DNA from 4 places in the Roseburia sp. OF03-24 genome. Region 3 is predicted to be linked to each of the others. Evidence: predicted binding sites of a transcription regulator. Region 3 holds the regulator's gene; each other region holds the start of a gene.

The links. The regulator Rex, encoded in region 3, represses fermentation and respiration genes when NADH is low (regulators of the CRP and FNR family bind a similar motif). The targets are predictions, from matches to a motif close to ATTGTTAANTANTTAACAAT.
Region 1: the regulator Rex is predicted to act here: its motif matches at 5,403-5,422, upstream of rsxC (electron transport complex subunit RsxC).
Region 2: the regulator Rex is predicted to act here: its motif matches at 6,379-6,398, upstream of DXA60_RS00035 (DUF5692 family protein).
Region 4: the regulator Rex is predicted to act here: its motif matches at 3,625-3,644, upstream of DXA60_RS08905 (acyl-CoA carboxylase subunit beta).

Annotation. Positions count from the first base shown of each region.
Region 1 covers NZ_QSCK01000014.1:33,712-41,851, reverse strand. Annotated here, with positions in the region: gene DXA60_RS08870 (NAD(P)/FAD-dependent oxidoreductase) at 1-390, shown strand, start outside; gene cmk ((d)CMP kinase) at 461-1,135, shown strand; gene ispH (4-hydroxy-3-methylbut-2-enyl diphosphate reductase) at 1,153-2,022, shown strand; gene rpsA (30S ribosomal protein S1) at 2,003-3,127, shown strand; gene DXA60_RS08850 (CheR family methyltransferase) at 3,259-4,041, shown strand; gene DXA60_RS08845 (ribonuclease H-like domain-containing protein) at 4,151-5,254, opposite strand; gene rsxC (electron transport complex subunit RsxC) at 5,549-6,877, shown strand; gene DXA60_RS08835 (RnfABCDGE type electron transport complex subunit D) at 6,965-7,915, shown strand; gene DXA60_RS08830 (RnfABCDGE type electron transport complex subunit G) at 7,917-8,140, shown strand, end outside.
Region 2 covers NZ_QSCK01000001.1:5,467-13,606, reverse strand. Annotated here, with positions in the region: gene DXA60_RS00070 (TlpA disulfide reductase family protein) at 159-1,067, opposite strand; gene DXA60_RS00065 (4Fe-4S binding protein) at 1,115-2,014, opposite strand; gene DXA60_RS00060 (CD1871A family CXXC motif-containing protein) at 2,007-2,147, opposite strand; gene DXA60_RS00055 (response regulator transcription factor) at 2,282-2,929, shown strand; gene DXA60_RS00050 (sensor histidine kinase) at 2,926-4,074, shown strand; gene DXA60_RS00045 (hypothetical protein) at 4,202-4,381, shown strand; partial or broken gene DXA60_RS00040 (IS1634 family transposase) at 4,559-6,106, opposite strand; gene DXA60_RS00035 (DUF5692 family protein) at 6,446-7,453, shown strand; gene DXA60_RS00030 (response regulator transcription factor) at 7,626-8,140, shown strand, end outside.
Region 3 covers NZ_QSCK01000021.1:6,300-14,439, forward strand. Annotated here, with positions in the region: gene DXA60_RS11590 (chorion class high-cysteine HCB protein 13) at 1-194, opposite strand, end outside; gene DXA60_RS11595 (isopropylmalate/homocitrate/citramalate synthase) at 492-1,880, shown strand; gene DXA60_RS11600 (GntR family transcriptional regulator) at 1,891-2,550, shown strand; gene DXA60_RS11605 (NADP-dependent isocitrate dehydrogenase) at 2,565-3,776, shown strand; gene abc-f (ribosomal protection-like ABC-F family protein) at 3,773-5,710, shown strand; gene DXA60_RS11615 (redox-sensing transcriptional repressor Rex) at 5,836-6,489, shown strand; gene DXA60_RS11620 (NAD(P)H-hydrate dehydratase) at 6,576-8,138, shown strand.
Region 4 covers NZ_QSCK01000014.1:46,587-54,726, reverse strand. Annotated here, with positions in the region: gene DXA60_RS08925 (D-alanyl-D-alanine carboxypeptidase family protein) at 1-779, opposite strand, end outside; gene DXA60_RS08920 (segregation and condensation protein A) at 912-1,661, shown strand; gene scpB (SMC-Scp complex subunit ScpB) at 1,686-2,255, shown strand; gene DXA60_RS08910 (D-alanyl-D-alanine carboxypeptidase family protein) at 2,350-3,594, shown strand; gene DXA60_RS08905 (acyl-CoA carboxylase subunit beta) at 3,772-5,205, shown strand; gene DXA60_RS08900 (OadG family transporter subunit) at 5,218-5,958, shown strand; gene DXA60_RS08895 (biotin/lipoyl-containing protein) at 6,025-6,396, shown strand; gene DXA60_RS08890 (sodium ion-translocating decarboxylase subunit beta) at 6,413-7,561, shown strand; gene DXA60_RS08885 (oxaloacetate decarboxylase subunit alpha) at 7,607-8,140, shown strand, end outside.

The sequences.
Region 1 (8,140 bases), on a different contig from region 3:
GATGAGGCAAAAAATAAACAGTTTAAAAACTCGATTGGAGGACTTTTCCCTGCAAAAATGATCCCGGTAATGCTTGAACTTAGCGGAATCGATCCGGAGAAGAAAGTCAATGAGATCACAAAAGAAGAACGCAGATATTTTATCGGACTGATCAAGGCATTTCCTGTTACACTTTGCGGATTGCGCGATTTTAATGAGGCAATTATCACAAAGGGTGGCGTAAAGGTCAAGGAAGTGAATCCGTCCACGATGGAATCAAAACTGGTACCGCATTTATATTTCTGTGGAGAAGTGTTAGACCTTGATGCGATGACAGGTGGTTATAATTTACAGATTGCCTGGTCGACTGGATATCTTGCGGGGGTATCTGCTGCGCAGACAGAAAAATAAGGCATTTAAAAATTATGCTTTTACAAGATGCAAAAAGCATATCTGGTTAAGATAGAAGGAGAAATAAAAAATGAGTATGAATATTGCAATTGACGGACCGGCAGGGGCAGGAAAAAGCACGATCGCAAAGCGCCTGGCAAAAAAACTTGGTTTTATCTACGTGGATACGGGAGCAATGTACCGCGCAATGGCGTATTATTTTTTACAGCATGATATTGATGCAAAAGATGAGAGTGCAATTGCGGCTGCCTGTCCGGATGTAGATGTTACGATTACCTATGAAAACGGCGAACAGCAGGTACTTTTAAACGGAGAGAATGTAAATGGTGTGATCCGTAATGAGGAAGTTGGAAATATGGCATCATCCACAAGCGTTTATCCGGTAGTCCGCGAAAAGTTAGTTGAGCTGCAGCGTCAGCTTGCAAAATCAGCAGATGTGATTATGGATGGAAGGGACATCGGAACATGTGTGCTTCCGGATGCCCAGGTGAAAATTTATCTGACAGCAAGTTCGGCAACACGTGCGAAACGTCGTTTCGATGAATTGACGGAAAAAGGTGTAAGCTGTGATCTTGCGGAAATTGAGAAAGATATCATCGACCGCGATTACCGCGATATGCACCGCGAAACATCACCGCTCTGTCAGGCAGAGGATGCTGTTTTAGTTGACAGCTCGGAAATGAATATTGATGAAGTGGTAGATGCCATTTATCAGGTTTATCTGAAGGCAGAAAAGGAAGTATAAAAAGGAAATCTGAAAATATGAAAGTAACATTGGCAAAAAGTGCGGGTTTTTGTTTTGGAGTGAAGCGTGCAGTCGATACCGTATATGAGCAGTTAGAAAAGAGTATCAGCAAAAATCAGCCGATCTATACGTTTGGTCCGATCATTCACAACGAAGAAGTGGTGCATGACCTGGAAGAAAAAGGAGTGACTGTTTTAGAGAGTGTTGAAGAATTTGAAGAGAGGGCACCGCAGGGTGGAACAGTTATCATTCGTGCACATGGAGTGGAAAAGGGAATATCCGAAAAAATAAAAGAACTGGGTTATACACTTGTGGATGCAACCTGTCCGTTTGTGTTAAAGATACACCGCCTTGTGGAAAAATATAGTAGCGATGGAGCACAGATTGTAATTATTGGAAATGAAAAACATCCTGAGGTGAAAGGAATCAAAAGCTGGTCGCTTGATCCGCATACGGCTGTGATCTCAACCCCGGAAGAAGCAGAAAAATATCAGGCAGAATCTGGGAAAAAGGTATGTATTGTAGCACAAACGACATTTAATTACAATAAATTTCAAGAATTAGTTGAAATTATAAATAAAAAAGGTTATGATATAATTGTTTTAAATACAATCTGCAATGCCACCGAGGAAAGACAGACTGAGGCAGCAAAGATTGCCCGTGATGTGGACGCCATGATTGTCATAGGGGGCAGAAATAGTTCCAATACGCAGAAGTTGTTTGAAATATGTAAAAACGAATGCAACAATACTTACTATATACAAACTGTAAAAGATTTGGATGTCACATGTTTTGAGTCCATCGATAACGTAGGTATTACCGCAGGGGCTTCTACCCCAAACAAAATTATTGAGGAGGTTCAAAAGAATGTCAGAAATGAGCTTTGAACAAATGCTGGAGGAATCATTTAAAACAATAAGAAATGGAGAGGTAGTTGAAGGTACCGTTATCGATGTAAAACCTGATGAGATCGTATTAAATATCGGCTACAAATCAGACGGAATCATTACTCGTAATGAATATACGAATGAAGCTAACGTTGATTTAACAACACTGGTATCTGTCGGCGACACCATGGAAGCAAAGGTTCTTAAGGTAAACGACGGTGAGGGACAGGTATTACTCACATACAAACGTCTTGCAGCAGAAAAAGGCAGCAAGAGATTAGAAGAGGCATTTGAAAACAAAGAAGTATTAACAGCAAAAGTAGCACAGGTATTAGATGGTGGTCTTTGCGTTATCGTGGATGAGACAAGAGTATTTATCCCGGCAAGCCTTGTATCTGATACTTACGAGAAAGATTTATCCAAGTACAAAGATCAGGATATCGAATTTGTAATCAGTGAGTTTAATCCAAAACGCAGAAGAATCATCGGTGACAGAAAACAGCTTTTAGTTGCTAAGAAATTAGAGCAGCAGAAAGAACTTTTTGCAAAGATCAAAGTCGGTGATGTTATGGAAGGAACTGTTAAAAATGTAACAGACTTCGGTGCATTTATTGATCTTGGCGGAGCTGACGGTCTGCTTCACATCTCTGAGATGTCCTGGGGCAGAGTAGAAAGTCCTAAGAAAGTATTTAATGTTGGTGATCATGTACGTGTATTCATCAAAGACATTAATGAGACAAAGATTGCACTCAGCATGAAATTCCCGGCAGAGAATCCATGGAATGGTGCTGCAGAGAAATATGCGGTTGGAAACGTTGTAAAAGGAAAAGTGGCAAGAATGACAGACTTTGGTGCATTCGTAGAGCTTGCTCCGGGTGTTGACGCATTACTGCATGTTTCCCAGATTGCAAAAGAGCATATTGAGAAACCATCTGATGTATTAAAAGTAGGTCAGGAGATTGAAGCTAAGATCGTTGATTTCAACGAGGACGAGAAGAAGATCAGTCTTTCCATCAAAGCATTACTTGCTCCTGAGACAAATGAGTCAGAAGATGCTGATGTTGCAGATGTCGATATCGATGCAGTTGCAGCAGAAGAGAACTAAATTCCGTATACAGTAATATGGATGAAAAATAGGCTTTCACAGAATGTGTAAAGCCTATTTTTGATATGGCATGAAAGTAAATCTGTTTTTACAGAACTTTTGTGCAAAAGGAAACAGGAGGAAAGTAGATTATGCTTGAAACCGATAATTATGAAAAGTTTAAAAAAGATATTTTACAGCTTGCAGGAATCGATCTGAATTCTTACAAGGAAAAACAGATGCGTCGTCGTATTAATACGCTGATCACCAAGAACAATGTCAAGACATACAATGATTATGTAGCCCTGATTAAGAAAGATAAAGAGAAATTTGATCAGTTTATCAATTTCCTGACGATCAATGTTTCTGAGTTTTATCGTAATCCAGATCAGTGGAAGATATTAGAGGGAGAGGTATTTCCGGCACTGATTAAAAAATTTGGTAAAAACCTGAAAATTTGGAGTGCAGCCTGTTCGACAGGAGATGAGCCATATTCACTTGTCATGGCTCTTTCAAGACAGGTGCCGCTTACTAATATTAAGATCATTGCGACAGATATTGACAATCAGGTGCTCGATACAGCAAGAATGGGGCTGTACAATGAAAAGAGTATCGCTTCCGTACCGGATGACCTTAAGAAAAAATATTTCACAAAAGTTGGTTCTTCCTATCAGATTTCAGATGAGATCAAAAAAAGAGTGGAATTTAAGAAACATGATCTGCTAAAAGATCCTTATCCAAGTGGCTGCAATCTGATCGTTTGCCGTAATGTGGTTATTTATTTTACAGAAGAGGCAAAAGATGTGATCTATCAGAAATTCCATAAAGCTCTCCAGCCTGGTGGCGTGCTTTTTATTGGAAGCACAGAGCAGATCATGAATTACAGAGAACTTGGATTTGACAGACATACATCGTTTTTCTTTGAAAAACAGTAAAAGATATATAAGAAAGATAAGAGACATCAGAGTCTCTGAGATGAAAAACAGGAAGTCATATTTCAGACTTCCTGTTTTTTGATAAGATTTTTATTGGTTTTTGTAAAGACTACATTTTTTTATTGCAGATAAACTGCAGTACATGCAGACAATATTCTCTTTGCATTTCTTTGGAAACAGCAAAATCTTCTGTAAGTTCAAAGTAGCTTTTCTTATCTTTAAACATATGCCGGAATGCCGGTTTTACGATTTCCTGATACTGGGGAAGAAAAATGGCATTCCTTTTTTCATAACAGGTTCCTGCGGTAGCCTTTTTCCTGCGTTCTTTTGGAATCGATGCAGCAAGGCTTGAAGGGATAGCGAGATCCTCCTCGGGCAGATACCAGTAGTTTTTATAATCAGAAAGAAAATATTTAAGCTCTCCTGTATATAAGCGGACACAGAGTGTTGTCTGGTCTGTATCGACCACTAGATGGAAATCCTCATAATGACAGGAAACACGTTTAGGAACCGAAAAATCGTTTTGCAGAGAAAAGAGAAGCTCCCTGCATGGTCTGCCGTCATAAGAGACATATTCATTTGCATTGATGGATGTTACGGTAAATGCCCCGTCAAACAGTTTTACGTAGGACAGGACAGAGAGAAGTTTTGGCATATCGATAACATCCTCATAATTGTGCTGTTTTAAAAGAGAGATAAGTTTCTCATCGGGATTTTTCTGATATTCTTGATATACTTTGATCAGTTCGCCGCCGTTATACATATCTTGGCGGTTTAAACCGATGAATTGTTCCACTGTTTTCTGCTTGAGATCAGGCAGGGCAAAAAGAAAACGGAAGCCGGAGATCATTTTATAAATATCAACATATTCATAGGAAGAAAATGGTGCGGAAATTTTGTATTTCTGGCATTTGTTTGTCAGGTACGGAATATCAAAACCGATTCCGTTAAATGTGATGATCGTGTCAAAATTTTTCAGATAATCTAAAAATGCATGCAGCACATCCGATTCATCTGCTGGAGTTTCTGCAAAAAACTGATCGACAATCAACAGATTTTTCTTCCGCGCAGCACATCCGATCAGATAGAGTGATGTGCGGACAGCTGAAAATCCGGTTGTCTCTATATCAAAAAAAAGAGATTTTTCTGTAAATATCTGTTCTGTCAGCGAATCGTTTAATGTAAAAGGCATTTCTTCGTGCCAGTATTTCATAAAAGTCTCCATTCCTGCGCTTTTTCTGCGCATGTGTATTCCCTATATGTACTGCCATTTATGGCAGGTAAATTCATTGGATTACTGCAATTTTATCATATATATAAGGAAAATGGAATTACTCTTAATTGGTGGAATTATCTCAATAATTGTGAAAATTTTGTCAAAAGGTACTAAAAAAAATACAAGGAACAGATGTAATATGTATCATTTTGTGGTATAATCTATAGGATAAATGTTCTATGAGCTATATCATAGAATAGAATACAATTAAGAGAAAGTGGGGCACGAAAAATGGGTTTAAAGACATTTAAAGGCGGCGTCCATCCTTACGAAGGCAAGGAATTAGCAAAGGATGCGCCAATTGTGGAAGTTTTACCCAAGGGCGACCTGGTGTATCCGTTATCACAGCATATCGGAGCACCTGCAAGTCCGATAGTGGCGAAAGGCGACAGAGTATTAAAGGGACAGAAAATCGCAGAAGCGGGCGGTTTTGTATCGTCTCCAATTTATGCATCTGCTTCCGGTACTGTAAAAGCTATTGAACCGCGTCGTGTGGCAGTTGGCGATATGGTCAATTCCATCGTGATCGAAAACGACGGAGCGTTCGAAGAGGTTTCTTATACACCGTGTGAAGATGTAACTGCTTTATCAAAAGAAGAGATCATTGGTAAAGTAAAAGAAGCCGGTGTTGTCGGCATGGGTGGTGCAGGTTTCCCGACTCATGTAAAATTATCACCGAAAGAACCGGAGAAAATTGAGTACATTATTGCAAACTGTGCAGAGTGTGAACCGTATCTGACGGCAGATTACCGGAGAATGTTAGAAAATCCGGAAGAACTGATCGGTGGTATGAAGATCATCCTTCAGATTTTTGACAAAGCAAAAGGTGTATTCGGTATTGAGAATAACAAACCGGATTGTATCGAAAAACTGCAGGAACTTGTAAAAGATGAGCCGCGTATCGAGGTTTGTCCGTTAGAGACAAAGTATCCGCAGGGTGGTGAGCGTCAGCTGATTTACGCGGTAACAGGACGTTCTATCAATTCTAAAATGCTTCCGGCAGATGCTGGTTGTATCGTAGACAATGTTGAGACGATCATTGCAATTTACAATGCTGTCAAACTTGGCAAACCGGTAACAAACCGTATCTCTACGATCACTGGTGATGCGATCGAGCATCCTGGCAACTTTTTATATAACATCGGTACGAGTTATCAGGAACTCGTTGATGCGGCTGGTGGATTTAAAGTACAACCTGAAAAGATCATTTCCGGTGGTCCGATGATGGGATTTGCAATGTTTGGATTAGACGTTCCGACCACAAAGACATCATCTTCCCTGTTATGTATGTCACAGGATGAGGTTGCAGCAGCAGAGAAATTACAGACAGCATGTATCAACTGCGGACGTTGTGTGGAGGCATGCCCGGAGCAGTTGATCCCGTCAAGACTTGCAAAGTTCTCAGATAAGGGACTTTCCGAAGAATTTGAAAAATGGCATGGATTAGAGTGTGTGGAGTGCGGCAGCTGCAGTTTTGCATGCCCGGCGAAGAGACAGCTTGCACAGTCCATTAAGACCATGAAGAAACAGGTTCTTGCTGCAAAACGCAACAAGAAATAATGAAAGCATGATTCGCAGAGATTTTCGGAAAATGTGTTTTCACAATATTAAATAAAATTTTAAAACTGAAGAAAGAGGTGGATTCCTGTGAGTGATTTATATCATGTTTCATCATCACCACATGTGCGTTCCAAAGATACAACGGAAAGAATCATGCTTTATGTAATTATTGCATTGCTTCCGACAACTTTATTTGGTATCTATAACTTTGGATACAGAGCACTGATTTTAATTTTAGTAACAATCGCATCCTGTGTTGCATCAGAGTGGATCTTTAACAAGATCGTACATAAAAAACAGACGATCAATGATCTGAGTGCTGTTGTGACAGGATTACTTTTAGCATTGAACCTCCCGGCTACACTTCCATGGTGGGAAGCAGTTCTTGGCGGTGTATTTGCAATTATTGTTGTAAAATGTATGTTCGGCGGCCTCGGACAGAACTTCATGAACCCTGCACTGGGTGCAAGATGTTTCCTTCTGATCGCATTTGCAGCGAACATGACAAACTTTACGATTGATTCTTATACCGGAGCAACACCGCTTGCGGCAATGAGAAACGGGGATGCAGTAAATACCATGGATATGCTGATCGGACGTACTGCCGGAACAATCGGTGAGACTTCTGCAATCGCTATTCTGATCGGTGCGATCTTCCTGATTTTAATGGGAGTGATCGATCTTAGAATCCCGGCAAGCTATATTATAACATTTGTTGTTTTCATGCTTCTTTTCAGCGGACATGGTGCTGACTGGACTTATATTACAGCACAGCTCTGCGGTGGTGGTCTCATGCTTGGTGCATTCTTTATGGCTACTGATTATGTTACTTCACCGATCACACCAATGGGACAGATCATCTTTGGTATCTGCTGTGGTATCTTTACCGGACTGTTCCGTTGCTTTGGTGCAAATGCAGAAGGTGTTTCTTTTGCAATCATCTTAAGCAATATCTTAGTTCCGATGATCGAGAAATATACAGTTCCGAGAGCATTTGGCATGGTAAAAGAAGCCAAAAAGCAGGAAGGAGGCAAATAAGATGAATAAGAAGATCGTTCATGACGCATTAATTTTATTTGCTTTTACAATCGTACTTGGACTTTTACTTGGAGTTGTGTACGGTGTCACAAAACCTTCAATTGACAAGGTAAATGAAGAAAAAACACAGAATGCCTACAAACAGGTATTTACAGATGCAGATCATTTTACAGATTATGCAGATTTTGATGCAGACGCAGCACAGGCTCTGTTAGATGAAAACGG
Region 2 (8,140 bases), on a different contig from region 3:
GAAAGCATAAGGAGAATTCAGATAAAAAGAAAGCTATACCGGTAATGTGAGAGACTTTCAGATACCTGCCGGGAGGTATCTGAAAGTCCGGGAGTGAATGAAAATAGAACCGTTGGGTATGATGTGCCGGTTATGTACAAAAGAGTATCATAAAAGGGTTATTTATTTGAGCTGTCTGCATCGATTACAGATTGGATCTGTTTCATCAGAGTATCATAGTTATCCTGATTATCGATTCCACCGAGCATCGGATCACCCACGATGTTACCATTTCTGTCGACGAGTATTGTGGTAGGAAATGCCATGATATTGGAGGCATATTTGCCTGCATCTGAAGATGAATCAATAGAAAGATTGCGGTATTTAGCACCCTGGCTTTCAAGAACAGAGGCAGCTTCTTTGATAGCCGATTCATTTCCATCGAAGGTTTCTGTGTTGATGCCGACTACTTCTCCTCCCATTGCCCTGACTGCATCATTTAATTCATTCAGTTTGGATAACTCAGCAACACAGGGTTTGCAGCCGGTAAACCAGAAATTGATGACAGTTACTGCATTTTCGGAAAAAAGACTTTCGTCAACAGAATTACCATCGAAATCCTGACCTGAGAAATTTTTGAATGGTGATGCATCTTCAGAATTAGTATTCTGCCCATTTTTATCGGATTCTGTAGTTCCTTTTTCAATTTCTGCGATCTGTTCTTCGATTTTTCGTATGGTTTCAATATCATCAGTAAGTGTTTTGAATTCGTCATCAGTAAAAGAATCTTTGTTTGATTCAGCGGTATCAGCCAGATAATCAGCATAATTTCCGTTTGAATCTGCAGTGTTTTTATTCATCAGACCAAATAATTTGTCCCATATATCTTTATGCTCTGCAAAGATCCGGTTCTCCTGCTGATATAAATCATCCAGCTTTGTGTTGGAATTGTCCGCTGATGCCGTGCTGTCTTCAGCCGTGGTATTCTGTGGTTCTGTGGTGCTTACAGTTCCTTTTCCGCTGCAGGATGTAAGCAGCAGTGCGATGCTGAGTGTGACAACTGAAATAAATGTAATTTTTGTTTTCATGGATAATTGCTCCTTTTTAAATTGTAATAAGATTGATAGTTACTGGTTTATGACTGCTGGTTACTGTTGTTCTTTTTTTTACATGATTTCCCCATAAACTGGTAGTGGATCGCATCTTTAGGACAGGCTTTTATACAGGCTCCGCATCGTATGCATTCCGGATGATCTGGAGTTTTACACACATCCACATCCATTTTACATGCCTTTTGGCATTGCCCGCATCCGATGCATCTGCTGTTCTCAATTTTAATAGAAAGAAAGCTGACCTTATTAAATAATGAGTAGATTGCTCCAAGAGGACAGATCCATTTACAGAATGGTCTGTAAAACAAAATACTTAACACAATAACTGTGATTAAAATAAGGCATTTAAAAGAAAAAAGTTTTCCCAGTGCAGAACGTATAGCGGCATTTCCAAGTGCGAGAGGGATAGCTCCTTCCAGGACACCCTGAGGACAAATATATTTACAGAAGAAAGGATCTCCCATTCCGATAGAGTTCGTTACCAGCATCGGAAGAAGTATAACAAAAATGATCAGGATGATGTATTTTAAATAGCGCAGCGGTTTGAGCCGGGCTGTAGAAAATTTTTTCCCAGGTATTTTATGAAGTAAATCCTGAAACCATCCAAACGGACACAGAAAACCACATATAAATCTTCCGAGTGTTACACCGAGTAAAATAAAAAATCCGGTTATGTAGTATGAAAATTTAAATCCTGATGAACCAACAACCGCCTGAAAAGCGCCAATTGGGCATGCTCCTGTTGCCGCCGGACAGGAGTAACAATTTAATCCTGGTACACATACGTTTTTTACGCTGCCCTGATATATTTTTCCTTTCCATAAATTAGGAATATGGATATTCGTGAGCAGTGTGGCAGCTGCCTGTATCCATCCGCGTAGTACAGCTATTTTTTTTGATAGAAAATTCTTTTTTTTATCCAATTCCGACACACTCCAGACATAATTTTATTGCTTTACCGAGCACGACAGCTGCTTCTCCTCTGACCGCACCGTAACTTATCATGGTGATACCTGAGATGAGCAGGATCGACTGATAGATTTTTTTGCACTTCAAGATATTTTACTCCTTTCATTTGTTGTATTTATTGACCAGCTGATGTTAGTATTATACAATAGCTGTTGTAAAATTTGTGTTAAGAAGCAGGTGAATGAATTTTGAGATTATTGATAGTTGAAGATGAGAAACAAATGTGTGACATGGTTGCAAAACGGCTGTATGATGCAGGGTACGAGGTGGATACCTGTTATGATGGGGAAGAGGCTTTTGAAAGTGTCCTGACGGAGAATTATGATCTGATCGTTCTGGATCTGAATCTGCCCGGTATGGATGGAATGGAGATCTTAAAGGAACTCAGACAGAGAAATGAGGAGACAAAGGTTCTTATATTATCTGCAAGAGGGCAGATTGCGGATAAGGTTGAAGGACTGGATGCAGGGGCAAATGACTATATGGAAAAACCATTTCATCTGCAGGAACTTGAGGCGCGTATCAGAAGTCTGACAAGAAGAAAATTTGTGCAGAAAGATGTGTGTCTGGAAAGTGGTGGGATAAAGTTCGATACGGTAAGACGTGAGGCATATGCAAAAGGGAAAATGATTTCCCTGACAAGAAAAGAAAATGGCATTTTGGAATATTTACTTCTGAATCCTGGAAGACCGGTAAGTCAGGAGGAATTGATGGAACATGTCTGGGATGCATCCGTGGATAGCTTTAGTGGTGCCATCAGAGTACACATGTCTTCGCTTAGGAAAAAGCTTAAGGCTGAACTTGGATATGATCCGATTTTAAACAAGGTGGGAGAGGGATATAAAATACGGGAGGAGTCTGAACGATGAAAAGAATGTCACTGCAGTGGAGGCTTACCTGTATCATTACAGTATATATTGCAGTTATATGTGGATGTCTGACGATGTTTGTCTATAAAAATGGCGTGTATTATATCGATTCCCTGCAGGAGACTGTGGATGCCCAGGGAGAGGATAACGGGGAGGATACGGATGAAATATATATCAGCATTCCAGATGATAAGTGGGATGAGTTTGCCAATGATTTTTCTATCCAGGCATATAATAATAAGGAAGATTACAAAAAAAACAGTCTGCTGATATCAGCCATATTGGCTCTTATTGGCGGGGTAGTTACATATTTTATAAGTGGGCATGCACTCAGACCAATCCGTGAATTTTCTGATAAAATTGAAGAAGTACAGGCGCAAAATCTGGCAGCTTCACGAATAGAAGAAAATAAAGTTAAAGAATTGAACCAGCTTAGCGTTTCGTATAATAAGATGCTTGAACGTCTCTCGGACGCATTTGAGATACAGAGGCAATTTACCGCAAATGCAGCACATGAACTGCGGACGCCATTATCTTTGATGCAGGTACAGCTTGATCTTTATAATTCTACACGGCATCCGGATAATGATGCTGATACATTGCAGACAATAAAGATGGTTACCGAGCAGAATGGAAGACTCAGTAAAATGGTAAAAACGCTCCTTGATATGAGTGAACTCCAGACTGTGGGACGGGATGATGAAATTATGGTTGACGCGCTTGTTGATGAAGTGTTAGCAGATCTGGATCCTCTTGCACAGGAAAAAAATATAAAACTTACTGGAAAATGTAAAAATATAACGATGGTTGGAAGTGACATTCTTATTTACAGGCTGGTATACAATCTTGTTGAGAATGCCATAAAATATAATCATTCAGGCGGACAGGTTACAGTAACTGCATACCGGAAGGAAAAACATGTTTATCTGTCCGTGGAGGATACGGGAAACGGAATCCCTGAGGAACTCAGGGAACGCGTGTTTGAACCATTCTTTCGTGTGGATAAATCCAGAAGCCGGGAACTTGGCGGTGTAGGACTTGGACTTGCGCTTGTCCGTGAAATCGTGAGAGTGCATGATGGCAGTATTGCAGTCAGATCAAATCCGTCTGGAGGAACGGTTTTTGATGTAATATTACCACTGTGATCGATCATAACTTATTAGTTACATCTGGCTGTCTCGTGCCTGGGGTATTTAATTCTTTTCTATTGAATTATGCGGATATCTGGTTGTTTTTGTAGTGTCGAATGTATTGCTGAAAGTTTTGATGCAAATGAAAGAGAAAGTCCTTAATCATGAGGAAATGTTAAATCATTATCTGATACGCGGATTTATGGAACTGGTCATATTCCGCGTGGAAAGGCAGTTTCCGAATGAGATCATGATGGCACTGGAAAAGGTGAATCTTTCCTGCCCGGTTCGTGATTCTGCCAGGGGACTTTTGAGAAACTGATGAAGTAAGATCCATATTTTGCGGAACTCTATATGGCTCAGGATAAAAACCTTGCATTTTGAGAACAGGCGTGTATAATCTCATTTTTGACAGTTGATTAGTTAATAAAGTGCCACAATCCCTGTAAATACAAGGGGTGTGGCACTTTTATCTGCATACACGAAATATAGTAATGTTTTATCTCCGCTTACTTTTTTTCTGAATTCCTTTTATTTTCCGTTTTGTTATGAATTGATAGTCCGTTCTGAATCCGCAGGTTTCATGGAGATCGTCAGTGATTTCCTGACGCTCATATACCGGCATGAAGCCCTGTTCTTCTATATCCGTAAATTTTATGTCTTTTAAAGTGTGAAGTAATTGTTCTGTGGTATAAGTCCCTTTCAAGGAGCGGTTTAATAACCGGAAATGTAACAGAGCAAGAAAACAGGTAAGAAAATGAGCCTTAATTCGGTCTTCACGGTTTAAGTAAACGGGTCTGGCTTCAAAGTCTGTTTTCATAGTTCTGAAACAGTCTTCAATCTGCCATCTTCCTTCACTGACTTTTAAGATATCTGCAACGTTATCATCAAGCAGGTCTGTACATACCGCATAAAGCCCGTCATACATTTCTTCTTCAGCAATCTTATCCGTATCGAGATAATAGTGGATCTTAGCTTTTTCTCCTTCGTTGGTTACAGCTACCTTATTTACAAATCTTGCAGGATCATTTGGATTTTTGCGCTGTTTTTTTAGAGAGCCATTTGCAACCATTTTTTCTGCCCGACAGATCTGCTCCGCACGGATGGATTTCTGATAAGCGGCATATTTAGGGGAGTAGGTTATGATCAATCTTTGATCCAGTTTTTTTGTTGTAAATGGTTCGTCTTTATAATAAAGCTGGTTCTTGTCATCATCTGTCAGTTTTGTGAGGTCAACAGGTTTATCATCTGAGAGACGTTTAAAGCCAGTTTTCTTTAAAGCCCATGCCCGGTCTTCAGCAGGCAGCTTTTTGATGGACTGAGTGACAATAAATGCCCTCTGTCCCATGTGATTAAGAACACGGTTATCCTCAGAAGCAAGTCCGGCGTCACTGCAATAGATAAACTTATCACAGCCGAATTGTTGGAGAATCTTTGTTTCTAAAGGTTTTAAGGATTTCTGCTCATTTTGGTTTCTAGGAAAGAGTGAGAAAGCCAAAGGTATTCCGTCACCATCCGTAAAGAGACCCATTTGAATAATGGGATTCGGACGGTGCTCTTTGCTTTTTCCGTATTTTTTATCTCCATTTTCCTGTTCGATTTCAAAGTAGTAGTTTGTGCAATCATAATAAAGGATCCGATCCATTCTGTCACCGAGAAAAAAGCTATTTTTATAAACTTCTGATTGAATAAAATCCATTTCAGAAGCAAGAACAGAAAGAGCTCGGTACACATCATGAAGTTCATAAGTGGGAGGCTCAAGGAACTGTTTTGCTGCTCGGAAAGAAGAACTTTTGCTGGAAGGTTCTAGAACCCTTGTATAAATTAAATCAGATAAAATCGAATTAAGATCATACTCGAATTTATGTCGGCTTTTGATTTTTCGGCAGACAGAATCGAGCTTAAGTCCATAGTAAATAGACTGAAGAAAAAGATATCCGCCAGAAAAAAGTTTCTGCTTATTATAGTCCATGAGTCTGTTGGAATGAAATGGGATCATGACAGTAGCATCCTCTTTTTCACTTTTATATTTCAGTGTTTCAAGACGATATCACTAAATATTACTATATAATAAAAATAAAAATTTGACAAAAAAATAAGCCTATTTCAAGGCTTTGCGGTACTTTTTTGCATTTCAATGTGTCAAACTCCCGATAAAGGCAGTATCTATCTGAACGTGAGACCTGGAACGCTTACGATCGAGGATGAAAAATAAAACTGGTTATACCACAAGAAATAAATGGCACTTTTTGGTTCAAAAGGACGAAAAAGTGCCATTTTTGCAGAAAAACATAAATTATATTGAAACTTTATAAAATTAATGTTAAAATTATAACAATGTCTGGTATGACCAGATAAAACTAATCTATATAAGGGAGGAATGTATATGTTTACATTTCATGAAGGCCCTTCAGGATTTACCGCAGCGGGAAATGGATTTTCGAATCTTACGGTAATTCTGATCTGGGTAGCAGTATTTGCAGCTTTGGTTCTGCTTAATGAAGTATCAAGAAGATGGAAGTGGAGCGGTTTCTTTTTCTGGTTCATACTTCCGGTCATTGGAACAGTTACATGGTTTACGGTATTAAAAGGTATTGCCTATACCGACTGGTTCCACCTTGCAAAGTATTATTCATCCACCGCAGGCTGTATTTTCTTCTGGTGTTTCCGTTATGTCAAGGGAACAAGAAAAGACGGTACGACCTGGGAACTGAAAAACAACAAGATCTTCATGCTTTTAATTCCGGCAATCCTTGCTATCAATATTTTCGAGGCTTGTTCCCGTGATTTCCAGGTTGCAATGCAGTACTGGGGCAATATCACAGAACTCGCCGATGAGCCGGGCATGTTCGTACTTGGCGGACCATGGAATATTATGAATGGTATCGCAGGTATTTTAAATGCGGTTACGATCGCAGGCTGGTTTGGCGTATGTGTACGTAAAAAGAGTGACAAAGACAGTTCACGCGATATGATCTGGCCGGATATGATGTGGTTCTGGATCGTTGCATACGATTTATGGAACTTTGCTTATACATATAACTGTCTGCCGAGCCACGCATGGTACTGCGGACTTGCATTACTGTTAGCTCCGACAACAGCAGCATTTCTTATCAACAAGGGTGCATGGCTTGAGAACCGTGCCAGAACACTTTCCATCTGGTGCTTCTTCGCGCAGTGCTGGCCGATGTTCCAGGATGAGGTAGTTGTTGTAAACTCTACCTACAATCCGGTAATCTACAACATCGTAAGTGCTTTAGCATTGATCGCTAACGTTACAGTATTTGTATTTATGATCTACAAATCTGTCCAGAAGAAAAAGAATCCATGGACAAACAGCATCTATGATGACATGGATGGATATAAGAAGATCGCAGAGCAGGCTGAGGCATAAGGACATAATTGCTATGCTGCTGATGCAGGAATGCCTGTGATAATAAAAAATTGAAAAATAAAGAGAAGCCTGTCGCAGCGGATGCGGTAGGCTTTTTCTTTATTTTGTGTTATTATTTTACAGTGGATTTTTTGAAAAGCAGTGACTGGTCAGAATGAGAAAGGGGTTGCAGATGAATTATATTTTACTGGTAGAAGATGATACTATGATCGCATCGGGAATTATATATGCACTGGAAATGGAAGGCTATGAAGTCTGTCATGCTGTGACCGTTGCAGATGCGTGTGGTTTCATCGAAAAAAGATATTTTGATCTTGCAATTTTAGATATGCAGCTGCCGGACGGACTGGGGGCTGATATAGGCAATAAATTAAAAAATACAGATACATCCGTCATTTTTCTGACTGTAGTTGATGATGAAAATACGATTGTCAGGGCTTTTGATGAAGGTGCAGCAGATTATGTCGTAAAGCCTTTCCGGATCAGGGAACTGCTTGCGAGAGTAAGGCGTGTGTTATCGGTTCAGAATAAGCAGACGGGAAAGAATCATATCATTTGCATAGGACAGGTCAAGATCAATACGGATGAGGCAAAAGTTTATGTGGATGACAGGATTGTTGATCTTACTGCGTTAGAATACAGACTGCTTCTTATTTTTGCTAATAATCAGAGAGTCTTATTATCCCG
Region 3 (8,140 bases):
CATCCGCCGCAGCAGAAGAGAAGCAGGATGATCCACAGACAGTCATTACTGCCTCCACAGCCATTATTTCCACCACAGAATCCGCCGTTACCGCCACAGCAGCATAATAAGATGATGATCCAGAGAATGGAGTTGCATCCTCCCTCGTTACAGGAACATCCACCACCACAGTTTGTTGCAGCTAAATCACTCATATAAAACCTCCAGAAATTTTTCTTACACTGTATCTTATGTGAAAGCCAGATAAGTGTTACAAATCTGAAAAAATTTTCTGTTAGGTTTAAAGGAATATACAGGATGCATATTTTAACATATTTATAACTGCAAGTTATAGAAAATATAAAATTTTATGCCTTGACAAATAAGAGAGGAAATGTGTAGAATATAGAAAAAGTATAATTGTATACAATTATGCATGAAAAAATATTCACTCTAAAAGTAAAAATATGCATTCATGGCGTGGAGTCATGGCAGAAAGAAGGATTTACGTTATGAGAGAAGTTGTAATGAATAAGAAAACGAATCTGCTGCAGCTTGAAGAGCATTTTTATCAGTTAGCAGATGTGAAAGAACCAAATGTATTCCATAATCTGTTCCCGTATGATGAGATCCCAAAGATCGCATTCAATGACCGAATTGTACCACATAATATGCCTGAAAATATCTGGATCACAGATACGACATTTCGTGATGGACAGCAGTCAAGGGCACCTTATACAACAGAACAGATCGTGACGATCTATGATTATCTGCATCGCCTGGGTGGACCGAAGGGTCTGATACGACAGAGTGAATTCTTTTTATATAGCAAAAAAGACAGAGATGCCGTCTATAAATGTTTAGAGCGCGGTTATAAATTTCCGGAAGTTACAAGCTGGATTCGGGCAAGCAAACAAGACTTCCAGTTAGTAAAAGATATCGGTCTGCGTGAGACAGGTATTCTGGTAAGCTGCTCGGATTATCATATTTTCTATAAAATGAAAATGACAAGAAGAGAGGTCATGAATCTTTACCTGAGTGTCATCCGTGAGTGTTTGGAAACAGGTATCAGTCCACGCTGTCATTTGGAGGATATCACAAGATCTGATATTTACGGTTTTGTAATTCCGTTCTGTGTGGAGCTTATGAAGCTGATGGATGAATATAAGATTCCAATCAAGATCCGTGCCTGCGATACTATGGGATATGGAGTGAATTTCCCTGGTGCTGTGATTCCGCGAAGTGTACCGGGTATCATTTATGGTCTGACCACACATGCAGGTGTACCTTCTGAACTGATCGAATGGCATGGTCATAATGATTTCTATAAAGCAGTTAATAACTCTACGACGGCATGGCTTTATGGAGCCAGTGGTGTCAACTGCTCCCTGTTCGGTATCGGAGAGCGTACCGGTAACACACCGCTTGAGGCTATGGTTTTTGAATATGCACAGTTAAAGGGAACACTCGATGGTATGGATACCACAGTGATCACAGAGCTGGCGGAATATTTTGAAAAAGAGCTTGGATATGTGCAGCCGAGCCGTACACCGTTTGTCGGCAGTAATTTTAACGTTACAAGAGCTGGAATCCATGCGGACGGACTTCTGAAAAATGAGGAGATCTATAATATTTTTGATACCGGAAAATTCTTAAACAGACCGCCATTAGTATCTGTTTCCAACACATCCGGTCTTGCAGGAATTGCTCTCTGGATCAACTCATATTATCATCTTCCGAAAGATAAGAGTGTCGATAAGAACTCAGAACTTGTAAAAAAAGTAAAAGTCTGGGTAGACAAGCAGTATGAGGATGGACGTGTTACGGTACTGACGGATAAGGAATTAGTAGAAGAAATTGAAAAATGCTGTAAGGAATTAAATGTAACAATAGGAGCATGAGGTGTCATATATGGGAGAGGATAATTATTCCTTAAGTTCCCGTGTGTTCCATACGATCCGTGAGAATATTTTATCCGGAAAATATGCGACAGACGAAGAACTGAAGGAAAAAAATATCGGCGAAGAGTTAGGCGTCAGCCGTACTCCGGTGCGTGAGGCGCTCCGCCAGCTTGAACTGGAAGGATTAGTCACCATCATTCCGAATAAGGGTGCTTATGTTGTAGGTATTTCCAAGAAAGATATTCAGGATATTTACGAGATACGGTCACGTTTGGAGGGACTGTGTGCAAAGTGGGCTGCGGACAATATCACAAAAGAGCAGTTAGATGAACTGGATGAAAATATATATCTGTCTGATTTCCATGCAGCAAAAGGAAATTCAGAACAAGTCGTGGAATTAGATAACCGTTTCCATGAAATTTTATATAACGCTTCTGACAGTAAAGAGCTGAAACATGTGCTGCTTGATTTTCATCATTATGTGCAGCGTGTACGTAAAATCACACTTGCAGATCCAAAACGTTCTGTGCAATCGAATCAGGAACACAGACAGATTGTGGAAGCATTAAAAAAACATGATGCCAATCTGGCAGAAAAACTTGCAAATGAGCATATGATGAACACCATTCACAATATGGACAATTACGGATGGGACAATTTATTTCAATAGAAAAGGAGAACATAATGGAAAAAATCAAAATGACAACACCACTGGTAGAGATGGACGGAGATGAGATGACAAGAATCCTCTGGAAAATGATCAAAGATGAATTACTTCTGCCGTTTATTGATTTAAAAACAGAGTATTATGATCTTGGATTAGAGCATCGTAATGAGACAAATGATCAGGTTACCGTTGACTCTGCCAATGCAACAAAGAAATACGGTGTTGCTGTAAAATGTGCAACGATCACACCAAACGCAGCACGTATGACAGAATATAATTTAAAAGAAATGTGGAAAAGCCCGAATGGTACGATCCGCGCCATGTTAGATGGAACGGTATTCCGTGCACCGATCGTTGTAAAAGGGATCGAGCCATGTGTAAAGAACTGGAAAAAACCGATCACGATCGCGCGTCATGCATATGGCGATGTATATAAAGCAACTGAGATGAAGATTCCTGGAGCAGGCAAATGTGAGCTGGTATATACAGCGGAAGATGGTACAGAGACGAGAGAACTGATCCACAACTTTACCGGAGCAGGCGTTGTTCAGGGACAGCATAACCTTTGCAATTCCATTGAAAGTTTCGCAAAAAGCTGTTTTAATTATGCGCTGGATACAAAACAGGATCTGTGGTTTGCAACAAAGGATACGATTTCAAAAAAATACGATCATACCTTTAAAGACATTTTTCAGGAAATCTTTGATGCAGAGTACAAAGAAAAATTCGAAAAAGCAGGTATTACCTATTTTTATACATTGATCGATGATGCAGTTGCACGTGTAATGAAGTCTGAGGGTGGTTATATCTGGGCATGTAAAAATTATGATGGAGATGTCATGAGTGATATGGTTTCAAGTGCATTTGGTTCACTTGCCATGATGACTTCTGTATTAGTTTCCCCGGATGGATATTATGAATATGAAGCTGCACATGGAACGGTACAGCGCCATTATTACAAACACTTAAAAGGTGAGGAGACATCCACAAACTCTGTTGCAACTATTTTTGCATGGACAGGTGCACTTAAGAAACGTGGAGAACTTGATTCTAACCAGGCATTATCTGATTTTGCAGAAAAACTTGAAAAGGCTTGTATAAAGACCATTGAAGATGGTAAAATGACAAAAGACCTTGCGCTGATTACTACAAATCCGAATCCGGTTGTATTAAACAGCGAAAATTTCATCAAGGCAATCAGAACAACATTAGAGGAAAGTTTAAAATGATTTTGTCATGTCAGAGTATCTCAAAGTCTTTTGGAACAGATGAGATCTTAAAAGATGTAAGTTTTCATATTGAAGCAAACGAAAAAGCAGCGATTGTCGGCATCAATGGTGCCGGCAAGTCTACGCTGCTTAAAATTATTATGGGCGAAGAAACGTCCGATACCGGTGAAGTGATCCTTGCAAAAGATAAAACAATCGGTTATCTGGCACAGTATCAGGATGTATCGGGGCACAGAACCATTTATGACGAAGTTCTTAATGCAAGAGCTGACATCCTTGAAATGGAACAGAAACTCCGCAATATGGAGTCAGAAATGAATCAGCAGACCGGTGGGGAACTGGAAAAACTGATGGAGGTTTATCATCGTCTGAGCCACGAATTTGAACTGCAGGGCGGATATGCATACCGGAGTGAAGTAACCGGTATTTTAAAAGGACTTGGTTTTTCGGACGAAGATTTAACAAAACAGATGAATGAATTGTCCGGAGGACAGAAAACCAGGGTTTCGCTTGGCAAACTCTTAGTCACAAAGCCGGATGTATTACTTTTAGATGAGCCGACAAACCATCTGGATATGGAGTCGATCCGCTGGCTTGAGAATTTTCTGCGGGCTTACAAAGGGGCTGTTGTGATCGTAGCACATGACCGTTATTTTCTGGATCGCGTTGTCACAAAAGTTGTAGAGATTTTCCAGCATAAAGCGTATGTATATCAGGGAAATTACTCGGATTTTGCGAAGAAGAAAGCAAAAGTCCGTGAAGATCTGTTAAAACAATATTATAATCAGCAGCGTGAGATCAGACATCAGGAAGAAGTTATCACAAAGTTAAAATCGTTTAACCGTGAAAAATCCATCAAGCGTGCGGAGAGCCGCGAAAAGATGTTAGACAAGATAGAACGTATTGAAAAACCGGTTGAGGACAATACAGACATTAAGATCGTGTTAGAGCCAAATGTGGTCAGCGGAAATGATGTCCTTACGGTGTCAGGTCTTGCAAAATCATATCCGCCGGTTACATTGTTTTCGGATATCTCATTCGAGATTAAACGTGGGGAGCGGGTAGCACTGATCGGCAATAACGGAACCGGGAAAACGACCATCTTAAAGATCATCAATAATCTGATACAGGCAGATGGTGGTACGGTAACACTTGGTTCGAATGTTCACATTGGATATTACGATCAGGAACATCAGCTTTTACATATGGAAAAAACCATATTTGAAGAGATCTCAGATGCTTATCCAGAGCTGAACAACACAAAGATCCGCAATGTACTGGCAGCCTTTTTATTTACAAATGATGATGTGTTTAAGCGGATCTCAGATTTAAGCGGTGGTGAAAGAGGCCGTGTCTCTCTGGCAAAACTGATGCTTTCAGATGCTAATTTTCTTATTTTAGATGAGCCGACAAACCATCTGGACATTACATCCAAGGAAATTTTGGAATCTGCATTAAACCAGTATACAGGAACGGTATTTTTTGTTTCACATGACCGCTATTTTATCAATCAGACAGCAACAAGAATCCTGGAGCTGACAGGTGAAACAATTGTAAATTATATCGGAAATTATGATTATTATCTGGAAAAACATGATATTATGACGCAGTTGTATGTGAAACAGCCAGAAACTTCAGATGTGCAGCCTAAGAAACAGGATGATGCCGTTAATAAGCTCGACTGGCAGGCACAAAAAGCAGAGCAGGCAAGGATTCGTAAAATTGAAAACAGTTTAAAAAAAGCCGAGGAAGAGATTGCCGCACTTGAAAGTGAAATAAGCATGATCGATGAAGAATGTGCAAAGCCGGAAAACGCAGTTAATTCCGCAAAATTAAATGAGCTTGCAGCAAGACAGCAGGAGTGCAGGGAACGACTGGAAACCTGCTATGAAACCTGGGAAGAGCTGTCAATGCAGTTAGATGGAACTGATTGATGATATTTCCTGACAAAACAGAAAATATCTTATTGAAAAAAAGATAGTTAAATTTTTCACACATTGACAGACACAGGGGAAATCACTATAATAAACGAGAGAACGTAAGAAAGGTGGAACCTTTTGTGCAGGAAAAAGAAATATCACAGGCAGTTATCCGGAGAATGCCGCGTTATTACCGCTACCTCGGAGAACTCTTAGATGCCGGTGTAGAACGTATATCATCCAATGATCTGAGTAAACGAATGAATGTGACTGCATCCCAGATCAGACAGGATCTGAATAATTTTGGTGGTTTTGGCCAGCAGGGTTATGGTTATAATGTAAAGTTTTTATATGAGGAAATCGGTAAGATATTAGGTTTAAATGAAAGACACAATATTATTGTGGTGGGTGCAGGTAATCTTGGACAGGCACTTACAAACTATGTGAAATTTGAAAAACTTGGTTTTGTGATCATAGGACTGTTTGATGTAAATCCTGCATTGGACGGTGTGACCGTGCGTGGAATCAAAATCCGCATGCTGGATGAATTAGAGAGTTTCTGTGCAGAAAATCAGGTGGATATTGCGGCGCTTACTATGCCAAAGGAAAAGGCTGATGCCATTGCAAACAGACTAGTCGGACTTGGAATCCGCGCAATCTGGAATTTTGCGCATGTAGACCTGGAGCTCATTGATAAAAATGTTGTTGTAGAGAATGTACATCTTTCCGACAGTTTGATGCAGTTATCTTACAACATTGTCAGAAACAAAAAAGCAGAAGAAAACGGCAACTGAAAAGGGTGCCATAAATTCAGGAAGCAATTAGCTGCCGCACAGATCTTTGTGCGGCGTTTTTTGCTTATAACAGGGGGCTTATTATCATGAAGTATCTTGTAAACAGCAGGGAAATGCAAAAATATGACGCAAATACCGTTTCACATTTTAAGGTTCCGGGACTTCTTCTGATGGAGCGTGCAGCAATAACATTTGTAAATGAACTCCATAAGCAAAAGGTCGATCTCTCAGAAGTTCTTATCGTATGCGGCAGCGGAAATAATGGTGGAGATGGTCTTGCGATCGCCCGCCTTTTATTTCTGGAGGGACATACTGTTACAGTTGTTTTTGCTGGAAATAAAGATCATTGCTCGGAGCAAAACAGAATCCAGCAGGATATTTTAAATGCATATGGTGTTCCTGTCTATACGGATTTACCGGAACAGATCAGACCAACAACTGTCATAGATGCACTATTTGGTGTAGGGTTGTCGAGAGACGTGACTGGTACTTATGCAGATATATTATGTTGTATGAATACACTTCCGGGAGAAAAAGTGGCAGTGGATATTGCATCCGGAATTTCTGCAGATACAGGTGCTGTCCTTGGTATGGCATTTCGTGCAGATATCACGATCACATTCGCATTTGCGAAATTAGGCAGTATTCTCTGGCCGGGAAATGAATATGCCGGCAGAGTGATCGTATGTGATATCGGTATCACGAAAGAAAGCTGGCTGGGAGAGACACCGTCAGTAATGGCATTGGAAACGAAAGATTTATTGCTGCTCCCGGAGAGAAAAAGTCATTCTAATAAAGGAAACTATGGAAAACTTTTGCTGATCGCAGGAAGTGTCAATATGGCAGGGGCGGCAGTTTTATCTGCAAAAGCTGCTTACGCCACAGGATGCGGTCTGGTGCGTGTGCTGACGCCGGAAGAAAACAGGATTATTTTACAGAGCTGTGTTCCAGAGGCGGTTCTTACTACTTATGATAAAAATGCTGCTCCGGGGAAGGCTGTATTACAGGAGGCTTTTGATTGGGCAGATGCCATTGTGGCAGGTCCCGGGCTTGGGAAAGAAAAAACTGCTGCACAGATATTAAATTTTGTGTTAGAATATGGAACGTCACAGGAAAAGAAAGCAATTCTTTTTGATGCGGATGCGTTAAATCTGATAGCAGAGCAGAATGACTTACCAGAGGCAGATATCTGGAAAAATTTTAAAATCCCGGCAGTGATCACACCTCATCCCGGAGAGATGAGCCGGCTTACCGGAAAAACAGTCAGTGAGATCCAGCATCATTTACTTCAGACTGCTGCGGATTATGCAAAAGAATATCACGTTGTATGTGTCTTAAAAGACGAACATACCGTAACTGCACTGCCGGATGGTAAAAAATACCTGAATCTTTCCGGCAATTCCGGAATGGCAACAGCAGGAAGCGGAGATGTGTTAAGTGGTGTGATCGGTACATTTATGGCACAGAAAATAACACCTTACCAGGCGGCTCCTCTTGGGGTATATCTTCATGGCCTGTCCGGTGATCTTATGATACGCACAACGGGGTTACAGGGGCTTACAGCCTCAGATCTGATCTGTGGTATTAAAAAAGTTCTGAATATTTATACTACAAAGCCGGTCGATAATGAACAAAAATTCGTTGAATAAAA
Region 4 (8,140 bases), on a different contig from region 3:
ATACAGTACATGGCAGTATTGGTAAATCCGGTTTTCAGACCGGTGGCGTACTGGTAATGCTTGATCAGTTTATTGGTGTTGGTCAGCCCAAACTCAGAGGAACCTTTTGCAGTAGTGTGGGTGATATTTTCCATCCAGATCGTACAGTAATCGTGGATTTTCGGATATTTTGTGATCAGTTCGCGTGACATTAAGGCAATATCGTTTGCACTGGTCATATGCCCATCGGCGTCTAAACCACAACAGTTGATAAATGTGGTATCATTCATGCCGAGCCCTTTGGCACGTTCATTCATCATGCGGACAAATTCTGACTCTGAGCCGGCAATATGTTCTGCCATGGCAACACAGGCATCGTTCGCACTTGCGACACTGATGCATTTGATCATCGTATCGACGGTCTGTGTTTCGCCTGGTTCTAAAAATACCTGTGAACCTCCCATGCTGGCTGCGTGCTCGGAGACAGTCACAGTATCATCGAAAGAAATCTGTTTTGAGGAAAGAGCATCAAAAATCAAAAGCAGAGTCATGATCTTGGTGACGCTTGCCGGATGTCTCGATTCGTGGGAGTTTTTTTCATAGACAATGGCTCCGGTAGATGCCTCCATTAAAATTGCACTTGGTGCGGAAATATTTAAATCAGCAGCCGGTACAGTTTCTGTATTAGAGCTAAATGAGATAGAGTCTGCTGTGCCCGGAGTGAAACAGGAAGATACAGGAAATAATGTGCTTTGCATAAAAAGATTAAGACTAAGCAGAAAGGAAACCACAAATTTCAAAAATATGCCCTCCGTAGGGTTCTGTTATAATTTATTTTAGGAGTACGGGATGTACATTATGCATAAAAATCTTGAATTTTACAGGAATCCACGGTAAAATCATTATTTGTGGAATGAGAGGGTGTTACATAGATGGAATTAACAGTAAAGCTTCAGGTGTTTGAGGGTCCACTGGATCTGCTTTTACATTTATTGGAAAAAAATAAAGTAAATATATATGATATTCCGATCGTGGAGATTACCAGCCAATACATGGAATATATTGCTGAGATGCGCAGACAGGACTTAAATGTGATGAGCGAATTCCTTGTGATGGCGGCGACATTACTTGATATTAAATCCAAAATGCTGCTTCCTGCAAAAGAAAGTGAAGATGAGCAGGAGGAAGACCCAAGAGCCGAACTTGTGCAGCAGTTATTGGAATATAAAATGTATAAATGTATGGCATATGAACTTAAGGATCGTCAGATCGATGCGGAAAAAGTCCTGTATAAAGTACCGACGATTCCGCCGGAAGTGCTTGCATATGAAGAACCGGTAGATGTGAATGAACTGATGTCCGGTATCACACTCGCAAGATTGAACGATATATTTCAGTCTATCATAAAAAAACAGGCGGACAAGATCGATCCGGTCCGCTCTAAATTTGGAAAAATTGAGAAAGAGGAAGTGTCACTTTCCGATAAGATGTCGTATGTGGAAGAGTACAGCATGCATCACGGACATTTCTCATTCCGGAGCCTTTTAGAAGCGCAGTCCGGGAAAATGGAAGTGGTTGTGACATTTCTTGCAATATTAGAACTGATGAAAATGGGAAAGATAGTTGTTTCGCAGGAATACACATTCGATGATATAAAAATTGAATCAAAAATTGCTGCGTAGCTGCAGAGCAAAATGGGGACTGGCATGGAAGAAAAGAAATATGAAGCAATCGTTGAGGCAATCCTGTTTACGATGGGAGAGTCAGTGGAATTGGAACGCATAGCAAAAACACTCGAACTTGATACAGAACAGACAAAAAAGATCGTGGAAAATCTGATGAAACGCTATGAAAATGACAGTATCGGGATCAAGATCATGGAACTTGACGGTTCTTACCAGATGTGTACAAAAGGAGAAATGTATGAATATCTGGTAAAAATTGCCAAACAGCCGAAAAAACATGTGTTGACCGATGTTTTACTTGAGACGCTGTCGATCATCGCCTACAAACAGCCGATCACAAAAGCAGAAATTGAAAAGATAAGAGGGGTTTCCTGCGACCATGCAGTAAATAAACTGGTAGAGTATAATCTGGTATGTGAATTGGGAAGACTTGACGCACCGGGCCGTCCGTTGCTTTTTGGAACGACAGAAGAGTTCTTAAGGAGCTTTGGTGTACATTCGATAGATGAACTCCCTGTGCCAAGTCCGGTCCAGGTTGAGGAATTTAAACAGGAAGCAGAAGCGGAAATGCATATGAAACTGGATATCTGATCCGGTTTTATATGTATTTTTTTTGATGTAAATGCACATGTTTTTGATGTTGTGTACATAAGGATTGATGAAATACTTTTTTGGAGTTTTGCATATGTGGAAAAAGCTGCTGGCGTGGATACTTATTACTGTAATTTTAATTGGAAACGGTATACAGGTGGTGGAAGCTTTTGAACAAAGTGGGAATGTGCAGATGGAGAAAATAATGGGAGAGCCGGATCAGAATTCTTTGTATGCAAGGTCGGCAGTGCTCATGGACGCGGATTCCGGACGTATCCTGTATGAAAAAAACGGACATCAGGCGATGGCAAATGCGAGTACAACAAAAATTCTTACCTGTATCATTGCACTTGAGAAATGTGAGTTAGACAGTGAAGTGACCGTGAGTGCACTTGCAGCTTCACAGCCGAAAGTACATCTTGGTATGAGGGAAGGACAGCGTTTTTATCTGAAGGATCTGCTGTACGGACTGATGTTAGAATCTTATAATGACTGTGCAGTGGCAATCGCTGAACATATCGCAGGCACAACGGCTGATTTTGCAGCAATGATGAACGATAAAGCAAAAGAGATCGGCTGTGAGGACAGCTATTTTATTACACCAAACGGACTGGATGCAAAAGATGAAGACGGTTTTCACCATACGACAGCGGCGGATCTTTCGCTGATTATGCGGTATTGTATCAAAGGTTCTAAGATGGCGGGACAGTTTCTTACGATCACACAGGAAGGGCAATATCAGTTTCATGATATGGATGGGAAAAACAGTTATACCTGTTACAATCATAATGCGTTTTTGCAGATGATGGATGGGGCATTGTCCGGTAAAACCGGGTTTACCGGTAATGCGGGATACTGTTATATAGGCGCATTACAGCGTGATGACAGGACTTTTATTGTAGCACTGCTTGCCTGCGGGTGGCCGAACAATAAAACATATAAGTGGGCAGATGCGAAGAAACTTATGCAGTATGGAATTACAATGTTTAAAAAAATAAAACTGGATGAGATTGAGCTGAACACAAAGGAATCTGCTGCTGTAGAGGTGAAAGGCGGGCAGAGCAAAAAGATCGGTGGAGAGGTTAGAACAGAACTGGAAATATCACCGATAGAAGGACTGACAGCACTGCTGATTGGAAATGAGCAGGAAATACAGGTAAAGTATGAAGTGACGCCAAAACTTTATGCGCCGGTAATGAATGGGGATTTTGCAGGAGAAATTACATATCTGCTTGGGGATGAGATTCTGGCAAAACGTACAGTTACGGTAAAGGAGACGGTAAAAAAAATAGATTTTTTCTGGTGCATAAAAAAAGCAGCCGAATTATTTCCGCTGTAAATGCCCAAAACACTATGTATGTGAAAAAAAACTGTCAAAAAATTAACAATTCACTTGAAAATTTGTCGCCGACCATCTATAATTTATCCTAGCGGAATTTGTTATATTTTTACATTATTCACTATGTACCATGTCGAAAGATGTGGTAACAAACTTTATAGATGGAGGGCAAAAAGGATGAATAGTAGTAATGATAGCTTGGCAATGCAGCGTATTACCAAGTTAGTCGATGAGAACAGTTTCATGGAAATCGGTTCTCTCGTAACCGCAAGAAATACAGACTTTAATCTTGCAGACACAGATACACCGTCCGATGGTGTAATTACCGGACACGGTCTGGTAGATGGTAATCTGGTATTTGTATACAGCCAGAATGCAGCCGTATTAAACGGTACTATCGGAGAGATGCATGCAAAGAAGATTGCAGCCGTATATGATATGGCAATGAAAATGGGAGCACCGGTGATCGGATTTATCGATTGCGCCGGAATGCGTTTACAGGAATCTGTTGATGCATTAAACGGATTTGGTGAGATCTACGCAAAGGAGGTCGCAGCATCCGGCGTTGTTCCACAGATTTCCGCTATTTTCGGAAGCTGTGGCGGTGGACTTGCAGTAGTACCTGCATTATCTGATTTTGCATTTATGGAGAGCAAAGGAAAAATGTTCATCAACTCCCCGAATGCGATCGATGGCAACCGTGTTGAAAAATGCGATACATCCTCAGCAGAGTTCCAGAGTGAGAAGAATGGCTGCATCGATGCAGTTGGAACAGAGGATGAGATCATTGCACAGATTCGTGAGTTAGTAAGCATTCTTCCTTTAAATAACGAGGGAGATGTATATACATCTGAATGTGAGGATGATTTAAACCGTGCATGTGAGAACATGGCAGCTATGAAAGGTGATCCGAGATATTTACTCAGCGAGATCTCTGACGGACATGTTTTCTTTGAGACAAAGAAAAACTACGCAAAAGACATGGTAACCGGATTTATCCAGTTAAACGGAATGACAATCGGCGCAGTTGCAAACTGTTCAGAAGTTTATGATGAAGAAGGCAAAAAAGCAGAAGAGTTCTCCGGAGCTTTAACAGCAAGAGGATGCAACAAGGTAGCAGAGTTCGTTAATTTCTGTGATGCATTTGAGATCCCTGTATTGTCTTTAACAAATGTAAAAGGATATGCAGCTACTGTATGTGCAGAAAAAGGACTTGCAAAAGCACTTGCACGTATGACTATGGCGTTTGCTGATGCAACCTGCCCGAAAGTTAACGTAATTACCGGAAATGCAATCGGAAGTGCTTATGTGACAATGAACTCCAAAGCAATCGGAGCAGATTTTACATATGCATGGACAGATGCAAAGATCGGTATGATGGATGGAGATCTTGCAGCTAAGATCATGTACGCAGATGCATCTGCAGACGAACTTGCAGCAAAAGCAAAAGAATATGATGCATTACAGTCTAGTGTCATGACTGCAGCAAGACGCGGTTATGTAGATCTTATTTTAGATCCGGCAGACACCAGAAAGTACCTTGTAGATGCATTTGAATTATTATATACAAAATGTGCAGGTGTACCGGACAAGAAACATGGAACAAAATAGAAAGGTGAAGTTATGAAGAAAAAATTATCTCTTATGCTTTGTCTTTGCTTTATGGTTCTGGCAATGACAGCATGTGGAACGGATCCTAAGAGCGTTGATTATTTTGGTATGAGCTATTCTGATATTCAGGATAACATGGAGCAGACAGTATCTGCGCTTGTTTCATTTTCAGATGAAGATATACAAAGCGGTGCAGAATATTATGATTCCAACGGAATGGATGCGTTTGCCCATTTACTGACATCCTGGGGTGAAACAGTTCCGGATTTAGGTTCATATCAGGGACTTGGAGAGCTTACTGTGACGAAAGCACAGAAAACTGTGACTGCAGATCAGGTTTTACATTTCTCAGACAGAGATGTAGTTGTTTCATATGTATATGAATATAATTACGAAACAGAATCACCGGAACTTACAGATGCCAGTGCAGATCTTGTGTATTCACTTGGTGAGAAAATGGAAAAAGCCGGCATGAATACATTGATGGGAATGGGAACCGTATTCGTAGTTCTTATCCTGATCAGTCTGATCATCAGCTGCTTTAAAGTAATTCCGTATTTACAGAACAAAAAAGCAAATGCTGGTGCAAAGAAAGAAGTGGCAGATCCTGTAGTAGACCAGATCGAACAGCGTGAGGAAGCAGCTTCTCTTACCGACGATTTAGAACTGGTTGCAGTTATTTCTGCAGCGATCGCAGCGGCAGAAGGAACGTCAGCAGATGGATTCGTAGTACGTTCTATTCATAGAAGATAGACGAAAAAAGACAAGTTATAAAATAGTATGTCGTTAAAAAAGTAATGATCACAGGAGGATGATTCAATGAAAAGCTATACAATTACCGTAAATGGAAATGTTTATGATGTTACTGTAGAAGAAAATGGTGCAGTAAGCGCACCGGCAGCAGCACCGAGACGTGCAGCAGCTCCGGCACCGGCAGCAGCTCCGAAGGCAGCAACTCCGGCAGGTGGCGCAGGCAATGTTAAGATCGAAGCAGGTGCAGCAGGAAAAGTATTTAAGATCGAGTCTTCTGTAGGCGCATCTGTAAAGAAAGGTGACACAATCTTAGTTCTTGAAATCATGAAAATGGAGACACCGGTTGTTGCTACCGAAGATGGTACTGTAGCAAGCATCAACGTAAGCGTTGGTGATATGGTAGAAGCAGGTGCATTACTGGCAACTTTAAACAACTAATTTTAGGAGGATAACAATGAGTTATTTTACTGAGACAATGGGCAACCTCCTTCATCAGACTGCCTTTTTCAACCTGACATGGGGAAATTTCGTAATGATCTTAGTTGCATGTATTTTCCTGTATCTGGCTATTGCAAAAGGGTTTGAACCGTTGTTACTCGTTCCGATCGCATTTGGTATGCTTCTGGTAAATATTTATCCGGATATCTTTGCAACTCCGGAACAGATGAGTAACGGTGTCGGTGGTTTATTCCATTATTTTTATACCTTAGATGAATGGTCAATCCTGCCATCCCTTATTTTCCTTGGCGTTGGTGCGATGACCGATTTTGGACCTCTGATCGCAAACCCGATCAGCTTCCTTTTAGGAGCAGCAGCACAGTTTGGTATTTTCGGCGCATATTTCCTTGCAATCCTGATGGGATTCAATGATAAAGCAGCAGCAGCCGTTTCTATCATCGGTGGTGCAGATGGTCCTACTTCCATTTTCCTTGCAGGAAAACTTGGACAGTCTGGTCTTATGGGTCCGATCGCTGTAGCAGCATACTCTTACATGGCATTGGTGCCGATCATTCAGCCACCAATCATGAAGTTATTTACAACGAAAAAGGAACGTGCCATTAAGATGCAGAATTTACGTCCGGTATCCAAACTTGAGAAAATCTTATTCCCAATCGTGGTAACCGTTGTCGTATGTCTGATCCTTCCGACCACAGCTCCGCTCGTTGGTATGTTAATGCTCGGTAACCTGTTCCGTGAGTGTGGTGTTGTCCGTCAGTTATCTGAGACAGCATCTAACGCATTAATGTATATCGTAGTTATCTTACTTGGTACATCCGTTGGTGCATCCACAAGTGCAGAGGCTTTCTTAAATGCAACAACCTTAAAGATCGTTGCACTTGGACTGATCGCATTTATGTTCGGTACAGCAGCCGGAGTATTATTCGGTAAATTACTCTGCTTCATTACAAAAGGCAAGATCAACCCGCTCATCGGTTCTGCCGGTGTATCTGCAGTTCCTATGGCTGCACGTGTATCACAGAAAGTTGGTGCAGAGGAAGATCCTACGAACTTTTTACTTATGCATGCAATGGGACCAAACGTTGCCGGTGTTATCGGTACAGCAGTAGCAGCCGGTGTATTCATGGCAATCTTTGGAATTTAATCAGACAGCGGAACAAAAACAGATTCGCTGTATAAGGAGGAAAAAATGGCTGAAGTTGTTAAAAAACCTTTAAAAATAACAGAGACAGTACTGCGTGATGCTCATCAGTCTCTGATCGCAACAAGAATGACAACAGAGCAGATGCTTCCAATCGTAGATAAAATGGACAAGGTTGGATTCTACGCTGTTGAGTGCTGGGGAGGCGCTACTTTCGACGCATCCCTTCGTTTCTTAAAAGAAGATCCATGGGATCGTCTTCGTAAATTAAGAGACGGATTCAAAAATACAAAATTACAGATGTTATTCCGTGGACAGAATATCTTAGGATACCGTCCGTATGCAGATGACGTGGTAGAGTATTTCGTACAGAAATCTATCGCAAACGGTATTGATATCATCCGTATTTTTGACTGTCTGAATGATCTTCGTAACCTTCAGACAGCAGTAAGCGCATGTAACAAAGAAAAAGGACATGCACAGGTTGCTTTATCTTACACACTTGGTGATGCTTATACCTTAGATTACTGGACTGATATGGCAAAAAGAGTAGAGGATATGGGAGCTGATTCTGTATGTATC